One region of the Ruminiclostridium josui JCM 17888 genome, then DNA from elsewhere that is predicted to be linked to it. Evidence: predicted binding sites of a transcription regulator. Region 1 holds the regulator's gene; the other holds the start of a gene.
What was found. Region 1 encodes NrdR, which represses ribonucleotide reductase genes. Its sites were predicted from a motif close to CACNANATNTNGTG; they were not measured.
Positions count from the first base shown of each region.

Region 2: the regulator NrdR is predicted to act here: its motif matches at 1,204-1,217, upstream of K412_RS0119440 (anaerobic ribonucleoside triphosphate reductase).

Region 1 is NZ_JAGE01000001.1:220,659-224,838, reverse strand. Features, by position in the region: gene sigE (RNA polymerase sporulation sigma factor SigE) at 1-359, shown strand, start outside; gene sigG (RNA polymerase sporulation sigma factor SigG) at 497-1,270, shown strand; gene K412_RS0101075 (YlmC/YmxH family sporulation protein) at 1,366-1,635, shown strand; gene nrdR (transcriptional regulator NrdR) at 1,726-2,178, shown strand; gene K412_RS0101065 (YifB family Mg chelatase-like AAA ATPase) at 2,391-3,920, shown strand; gene dprA (DNA-processing protein DprA) at 3,930-4,180, shown strand, end outside.
Region 2 is NZ_JAGE01000002.1:716,445-720,624, forward strand. Features, by position in the region: gene K412_RS0119440 (anaerobic ribonucleoside triphosphate reductase) at 1-964, opposite strand, end outside; gene K412_RS0119445 (YdbC family protein) at 1,450-1,674, opposite strand; gene K412_RS0119450 (ROK family protein) at 1,700-2,677, opposite strand; gene K412_RS0119455 (APC family permease) at 2,728-4,180, opposite strand, start outside.

The DNA of each region.
Region 1 (4,180 bases):
AAATACTCATGTATTTGAGAAGAAATAACAGGGTTAAGGCAGAAATATCTATTGACGAACCTTTAAATATTGATTGGGATGGTAATGAACTATTACTGTCGGATATACTTGGAACTGATAATGATATGATTCATAGAAGTATTGAGGATGAGGTTGATAAGGAGCTTCTTGCTGCAGCTATGAAAAAATTATCAGTAAGGGAAAAGAAAATCATGGAACTCCGATTTGGTCTTTCAAACGGTGTTGAAAAAACCCAAAAAGAAGTAGCGGATATGTTGGGGATATCACAATCATATATTTCGAGACTTGAAAAAAGAATTATCAGCAGACTGAAAAAAGAGATTAGCAGGATGACCTAGAGAGAAGCCGTTGAGCCCGCAAAAGCAAGATTGTCAAGGGTTTCAAGAAAAATATTTTGAATGCTGATTCAGTATAAAATAGACCTTCATGGCAATAATGATATTGCACAGTTATTATTGCTCTGGAGGTTTTTTATATGCTTATCAATAAAGTTGAAATATGTGGTGTTAATACATCTAAACTTCCTGTTCTTACAAATGAACAGAAAAAAGTATTGTTTGAAAGAATGCATAATGGTGATAATTCTGCTAGAGATGAGTTTATAAAAGGAAATCTCAGGCTTGTTTTGAGCGTTATTCAGAGATTTAATAATAGAGGAGAATACGTAGATGATTTGTTTCAGGTAGGTTGTATAGGTTTAATAAAAGCTATAGATAATTTTGATGTAAGTCAAAATGTAAAGTTTTCAACTTATGCAGTCCCAATGATAATCGGTGAAATCAGAAGATATCTAAGAGATAATAACTCCATAAGAGTTAGCCGTTCTTTGCGAGATATTGCATATAAAGCATTACAGGCAAAGGAGAGACTAACTACAAAAAATTCAAAAGAGCCTACAATCGCAGAACTGGCTCAGGAACTTCAACTTCCCAAAGAGGATATTGTTTTTGCATTGGATGCGATTCAAGACCCCATATCGTTATTTGAGTCTGTTTACCATGACGGAGGAGATGCTATTTATGTAATGGATCAGGTCAGTGATGACAAAAATATTGACGAGAACTGGCTTGAAACAATTTCCTTGAAAGAAGCCATGCGAAAACTAAATGACAGGGAAAAACTGATTCTTAATCTCAGGTTTTTTGAAGGAAGAACTCAAATGGAAGTTGCAGATGAAATTGGAATTTCGCAGGCACAGGTATCAAGACTTGAAAAGACTGCATTAATGCATATGAAAAAATACATTTAATAAATATGAAGAGTTAAATATTTCATATCAAAAAAATTAGGACATATAATTATTAATATATGTCCTAATTTTTTTAAAATTGCGGAGGTCAATACATGAGAAGAGCAAGTAGTTTGAAGGATAAGGAAGTTATAAACGTTTCTGATGGTACACGTCTGGGAATGGTTTCAGATGTGGAAATAAACCTCAATGACGGAAGAATAGAGGGGATAGTAGTACCTATACCGGGTAAATGGTTTGGCATGTTTGGTATGTTTGGAAAGGACAATGAATACATAATTCCATGGGAAAATGTAATTAAGGTTGGTGACGAAATAATACTTGTTGAAACCAATGAAAATATTGTAAGAAAGTTTTTAGAATGATAGTTACTGTATGTATACAAATATTATCAAATAAGGTAAAATGGAATAAGCATAAAAACACTTGCTTTTACAACAGGAGGATATAAACAAATGAAGTGTCCATTTTGCGGTTTTATAGAAGATAAGGTTATTGATTCCAGACCCACAGATGAAGGCTCTGCTATCAGAAGAAGACGTGAATGTACAAAATGTAATAGAAGATTTACTACATATGAAAAGGTTGAAAGTCTACCTTTGATGGTAATTAAAAAGGATAAGTCAAGACAGCCTTTTGATAGAGATAAACTGATGAATGGACTCTTGAGAGCATGTGAGAAAAGGCCCGTCTCTATAAATGATTTGGAGAAAATGGTAGAAAGCATTGAATCACAACTGCATAACTCACTTCAAAGAGAAGTAACTACAGAAGATATAGGTGAAATGGTTATGGCAAAGCTTAAAACTATGGATGAAGTTGCTTATGTGAGATTTGCGTCTGTTTATAGGCAATTCAAGGATATAAATACTTTTATGGACGAGCTTAGAAAACTCCTTAGAGATTAAAATAAGGAATAGATTGTATAAAAATACAACCCATTCATTTTTGATGGATGGGTTTTTTTGACTTTATTATAGTTTTATGTTAAAATTTATTTGATAGAATGATATCATTTCTTGTAATTTTTAGTATTTTGTCTTTTTAAATTTCTTAAAGTTATATTCAAATTTGATTTACATCTAAATTTCAAAAAAATTATAATGAGAGGATCTTTTATATGGTCTCAAAAGTAAAAAGCTGTGCCCTTTTGGGTATTGACGGCTGTATTGTTGACGTTGAAACGGATATAAGCAATGGTATACCCAGTTTTGACGTAGTAGGACTTGGCGATATGGCTGTAAGAGAATCCAGGGAAAGAGTCAGAGCCGCTATTAAGAATAGCGGGATAGATTTTCCCGTAAGGAGGATAACAATAAATTTGGCTCCTGCAAGTCTGAGGAAGGGAGGAGCAATGTATGACGTTTCCATTGCAATAGGAATACTTGTAGCGTCGGGTATAATAAAAAATACCGATTTAACGTCATACATGTTTTTAGGAGAACTATCTCTGGATGGAAGTATAAAACCAGTGGATGGAATCATTTCAATGGTTTGCTGTGCAGCTGCAAATGACATAAAGAATGTAATTGTACCTGAATCAAATTCCGATGAAGCAGCAGTGTTCAAAAGTGTAAACATCTTACCTGTAAAAAATCTTGATGACATTATAAAACATCTCAATGGTGATAAAATTATCCCATCCTATCTTATAGATGTGGATAGTATATTTATGCATAATACAAAAGACAGCTTGGATTTTAGTGATGTAAAGGGACAAGCAAGTCTAAAGAGGGCAATGGAGGTAGCCGCATGTGGTTCCCATAATATGCTTATGATAGGTTCCCCTGGCAGCGGAAAAACTATGCTGGCAAAAAGGCTGCCATCAATACTGCCTGATATGACATTCGATGAAGCAGTTCAAATAACAAAAATACACAGTATTTCAGGTCTTTTGCCTAGAAATGCTTCTTTAGTTACCCACAGACCTTTTAGAAATCCCCATCACACTATATCAGCTGTAAGTCTTGTAGGAGGTGGGAAACAGTGCAAACCGGGAGAGGTTAGCCTTGCCCACTATGGAGTTCTCTTTTTGGACGAGTTTCCCGAATTTGAAAAAGATGCTATCGAGGTGCTTAGGCAACCTTTAGAGGATGGAGAGATAACCATATCTAGAGTCAACGGAAGTATAACATACCCTGCAAGAACAACTCTTATTTGTGCAGCTAACCCATGTAAATGCGGTTATTATCTGGAACAGTCAAATAAATGCAGTTGCACACCCAAAATGGTTCAACAATACCTTGGCAAACTAAGTCAGCCGTTGCTGGATAGGATTGATATACACGCAGAAATACATCCTGTCAGATACGATGAGTTAAATAATGAAGTCAAGGAAGAAACATCTGCCGTTATACGTGAAAGAGTAAATCGGGCAAGGAGGATTCAGAATGACAGATATAAGGGGCAAGGAATATATTCAAATTCTGAATTAACGCCAGCACTAATCAGAAAATACTGTGAACTTGATAGAAGTACGACAAGCCTTCTTAAGATGGCATTTGAAAGACTTGGGCTGAGTGCTCGTACTTATGACAGAATTTTAAAAGTAGCAAGAACTATTGCAGATATGGATGCAAGTGAGAAAATAAATTCTGAACATATTGCCGAAGCTATACAATATCGCAGTATGGACAGAATAAAACTATAAGGAGATTTTATGAGAGATATTGAGTATTGGATTTGGTTATCATCCTTGGAAGGATTAAGTTCAAAAAAAGCATTTAGCTTATTGGAAAAATATAAAAGCCCCGAAATTATATATGGTCTTTCAGAAAATGACCTTAAAAATACAAAAGGATTAACTGAGAAAAATATAAAAGAGCTTTTGAATTCAGACAAAAGGCATAGAGTTGGTGCAATATATGAAGTGATGATGAGAACTAATATAAAAATGGTAAATATTTTTGA
Region 2 (4,180 bases), on a different contig from region 1:
CTTCTTCAGTCTTTTTTACTGCAAAACTCTGAGCTTTCTCAATCAAGGCTTCGTCCGAAATACATTTCAATAGAAATTTCTTTTCTGCTTTAATATATGGCTCCATTCTATTTAGCGCCGGCTTTATTCCGATTTCTTTATATATTTCTTCACGAGCTTCTTTAATCTCATTTGAAAAATCATTTCCTGTTAGCAATTCCAATGATTTCTTCAAATTCTGCCTGTATCCCTTTTCAAAAGTCTTTGCAACCCCCAATGACATTCCATAATCAAAATTTGGAATGCTCTGACCTCCATGCTGATCATTCTGATTTGACTGGATTGCAATACAAGCCAAAGCTGAATAACTGCTGATATCATTTGGTTCTCTCAGGTATCCATGTCCTGTACTAAAACCACCTTTAAACAACTTTTGAATATCTATCTGACAGCAAGTAGTAGTCAATGTTAAAAAATCCAAGTCGTGTATATGTATATCTGCATTATTATGAGCTCTCGCATGCTCCGGTTTAAGTACATACATTTCATAGAATTGTTTTGCACCCTCAGAGCCATATTTAAGCATTGTTCCCATAGCAGTATCACTGTCTATGTTTGCATTTTCACGTTTTAAGTCATTATCCTTTGCATCTTTGAAGGTGAGTTCCTCATAAACCTTCATCAAGCGTGTGTTCATTTCACGTATTCTTGTTCTGTCTGCCCTGTATAAAATGAACTCCTTGGCCGTTTTTGCATGGCCTGTCTCAATTAACACCTTTTCTACTGTGTCCTGTATTTCTTCAACACTGGGTACTCTTCTTTCAGGACTTGATTCAATGAAATCAACAACTCTTTCTGCCAATTCCATTGCCGTCTTGTAATCCTTACCTCCGGTAGCGCTAGCTGCCTTAAAAATAGCATTAGCAATTTTTTCAATGTTAAATGGTACTTCTCTTCCGTCACGCTTTCTGATTTTGGTTATCATGTGGCTAGCCACCCTTCTCAAATTTTTTCTTTTGCAGTAAATTTATTAACTCTTGCTAAAAAAGCAAAATATGCGCACAAATAAAAGTGCAAATCAAATTGCACAATAATTCGGGCCACCAGCCAAAATGGCCGTAGCCTTGAACATGTGTTTATGCCATATATCTAAATAATTTTATGTTGTGAATATGTATATATTCATCACTTTTAACAATATGTTGGTGCAACTATACTATCACTATCAAGATATTGTGTCAACAAGTTATTATTTTGATGTATCTAAATTTTAGCCTGTATGCCTTAATTAAGATTTATTTTCTACCTTTATCTTTTTTTGTTTTGGTTTTTGACTATATAATATCTTATGCAAAAAAGAGCAAATAAAATAAGCATAATAGCCAAGATACCTTAACCTGCTTAAAACAGGTTTTTACGTGGTATTATGCTTTTATTTTCTCTTTATTCCGTAAGCTGCTATCTGAGCTACTATATGTCCTCCAAGCTGTTTAAAAGTTTCTTCAGTTCTATTAATTCTTCTTTTGTAAGTGTAATACCCTTTCCCATCTTTTCATGATCTGGAGACCAATCCCTAATATCATACTTTGGGGCTCTATCATTCCAGCTTACCAAATTCAATTCCTTATACCAACCTTTTCCCGACTCAGATAAAGTACCAATGTTTTGAGTTATTTCAAACTTTATTTCAGCCATATATAGCAATCCTCCCCAAATTAAATTATACCCAGTCATCAAGTTTTTTATCTTTAAAAGCACCTAACAGTGCAGCACCTACTAAAATACCTGCATTACCCATTTCAGCCATTTTAAATTCAGGAAGATTAAGCTCTTTGGAATATACTCTATCTTTTAAAAGCTCAACCAATGGGTTTACAATTGTGTTGCCTAGTTTACTTATGGGCCCTGCTAATATTACAACTTCAGGCATTAATATATTTACAATGTTTGTTAATCCCTCAGCAAAATATTCAACAAATTCTGAGCATATTTTTTTGGCCTTTTCATCACCGGCCTTTGCAGCTTCAAATATAGTCAATTCAGTTATCTGTGCAACATTGTTCATAACCATTTTACCTAAAATGGAATCCGGATTTTCTGCTGCAAGCTGTTTTGTTTGATTAATAAGAGAAGTTCCAGACACATATTGCTCCCAACAGCCTTTTCTGCCACAGCTACACGGTCTCCCATTATGTTCTATAACCATATGTCCGAACTCAGTCCCACCAAAGTTAAAACCATTATATATACTACCATCGATAATAATTCCTCCGCCGATGCCTACTCCTACTTTGATAGTAAGTGAACTTTCGGTACCATATGCGGCACCAAGGAGATATTCAGCTATTGCTACACAATTAGCATCATTTTCAACAAAAACAGGAATGTTTAAGTGCTTTTGAATTTCACTTCTCACATTTGCATTTGTGAAATTAAGAGAGTAGTTTTTTATAACGATACCATTCTTGTTATCTGTTATCCCAGGACATCCTACTCCTATATATTTTACATTTTTTATTTCAACATCTTCATCTTCAGTTATTTTTCTTATTAGTGTACAAACATCATTAATTATTTCTGAAAATTCTCTGTCTTTATTTGTGGGTACAGTGTCTCTGCGAATTAATTTACCATTTTTATCAAGTATACCTGCAACTATATTTTTGACTCCCAATTCAATACCAATAGTATATTTCATATATCACGCCTCTTTATATTATGATATTATTATTTTACATAACATGCTTATCAATCATATTTATGACTGTTAAGAACAAAATCATCATCCCTTAATTGTAATGGCATAACTGATACAACTATATGCTTATGCTTTAAAAGTTCCTTTTCAACATAATATCTGGTATTGTTGTGAAGGAATCTATGCCACCATTTCTTAACTGAAAACTGCGGAAGTATAACCGTTATCATATCACCGCTCTGATAGTCATATTCAGCCGAATCAATGAATTTGAGCATTGGATCAACAACTTTTCTGAAAGGCGAATATTTAACAACTAAAGGAACATCCATATTGAGGGCATTATATTTTTCTTTTATTTTTTTTGCATCTTCTTCACTAATGACCACACTAAAAGCAGTTATGTTGTCCGATATGGTTTTTGCATACCGAAGAGCTCTCAGGCTTGACCTGTTTATACTCTCTATTGGAACAATAACTCTGTTTGTGTACACAGCTTTACTAATATCAAAGTTTGCAATCTCTTCTGGTTTGAGCCTTAACTGTTTGCTAACCGCTTCATAGTGCTTTTTTACCTTGAATATTAATGATATTAGAATTGGTATAAGTATAACAACTAACCATGCGCCTTCTCTGAACTTAGTAAAGGCAATGATTATAACAACAATACCTGATACAACTGCTCCTGTTCCATTGATTACAGCCTTGTGCTTCCAGCCTTTTTCTTTGCTGCCCTTCCACTTAATAAACATACCTGTTTGAGACAGTGTAAAGGAAATAAACACACCTATTGCATAAAGACCTATCAACTTCGAAACATCTGCCTTAAATGCAATCATTAAGACACTTGCAAGAACAGATAATAGAATTATTCCGTTGTCATAACTCAGTCTGTCACCTCTCATACTGAGTTGTTTTGGAGCGTATCCGTCTTTTGCCATAATTGAAATCAGCATCGGGAACCCCGAATAAGCTGTGTTGGCTGCAAGAACAAGTATAATAAATGTAGTTGCAGTTATATAATAAAACATAAAATCAAACTTGGTATTGTGGAAAATCTCACCGGCTATCACTACAAGCATTGCATTGCCATGAGATGGATTTACATGGTATATATTTGCTATAACAGAACTTCCACCAAACAAAACAAGAATGACCATAGACAAAAGAAGCAGTACTCTTTTAGCATACTTTGTACTTGGATTCTTGAAGTTTGGTACCGCATTACTTACAGCCTCAACACCTGTAACAGCCGCACAACCATTTGAAAAAGCAGTCAGTACCAACATTAGCGTCAAAGGTTTAACAACGTCAGGCATATCTTGAGCCGGCGGAGGAACATATCCTCCCGCTACCTTTGCAAAACCGGCAGCTATCATAACTACTATACCCATAATAAACGCATAGGCAGGAATACCAAAAACTCTAGAGGACTCTCTTATTCCTCTTAAATTACCTAACATAAGTAAAAGTACCATAGCAACTGCTATGATAACCGAATAA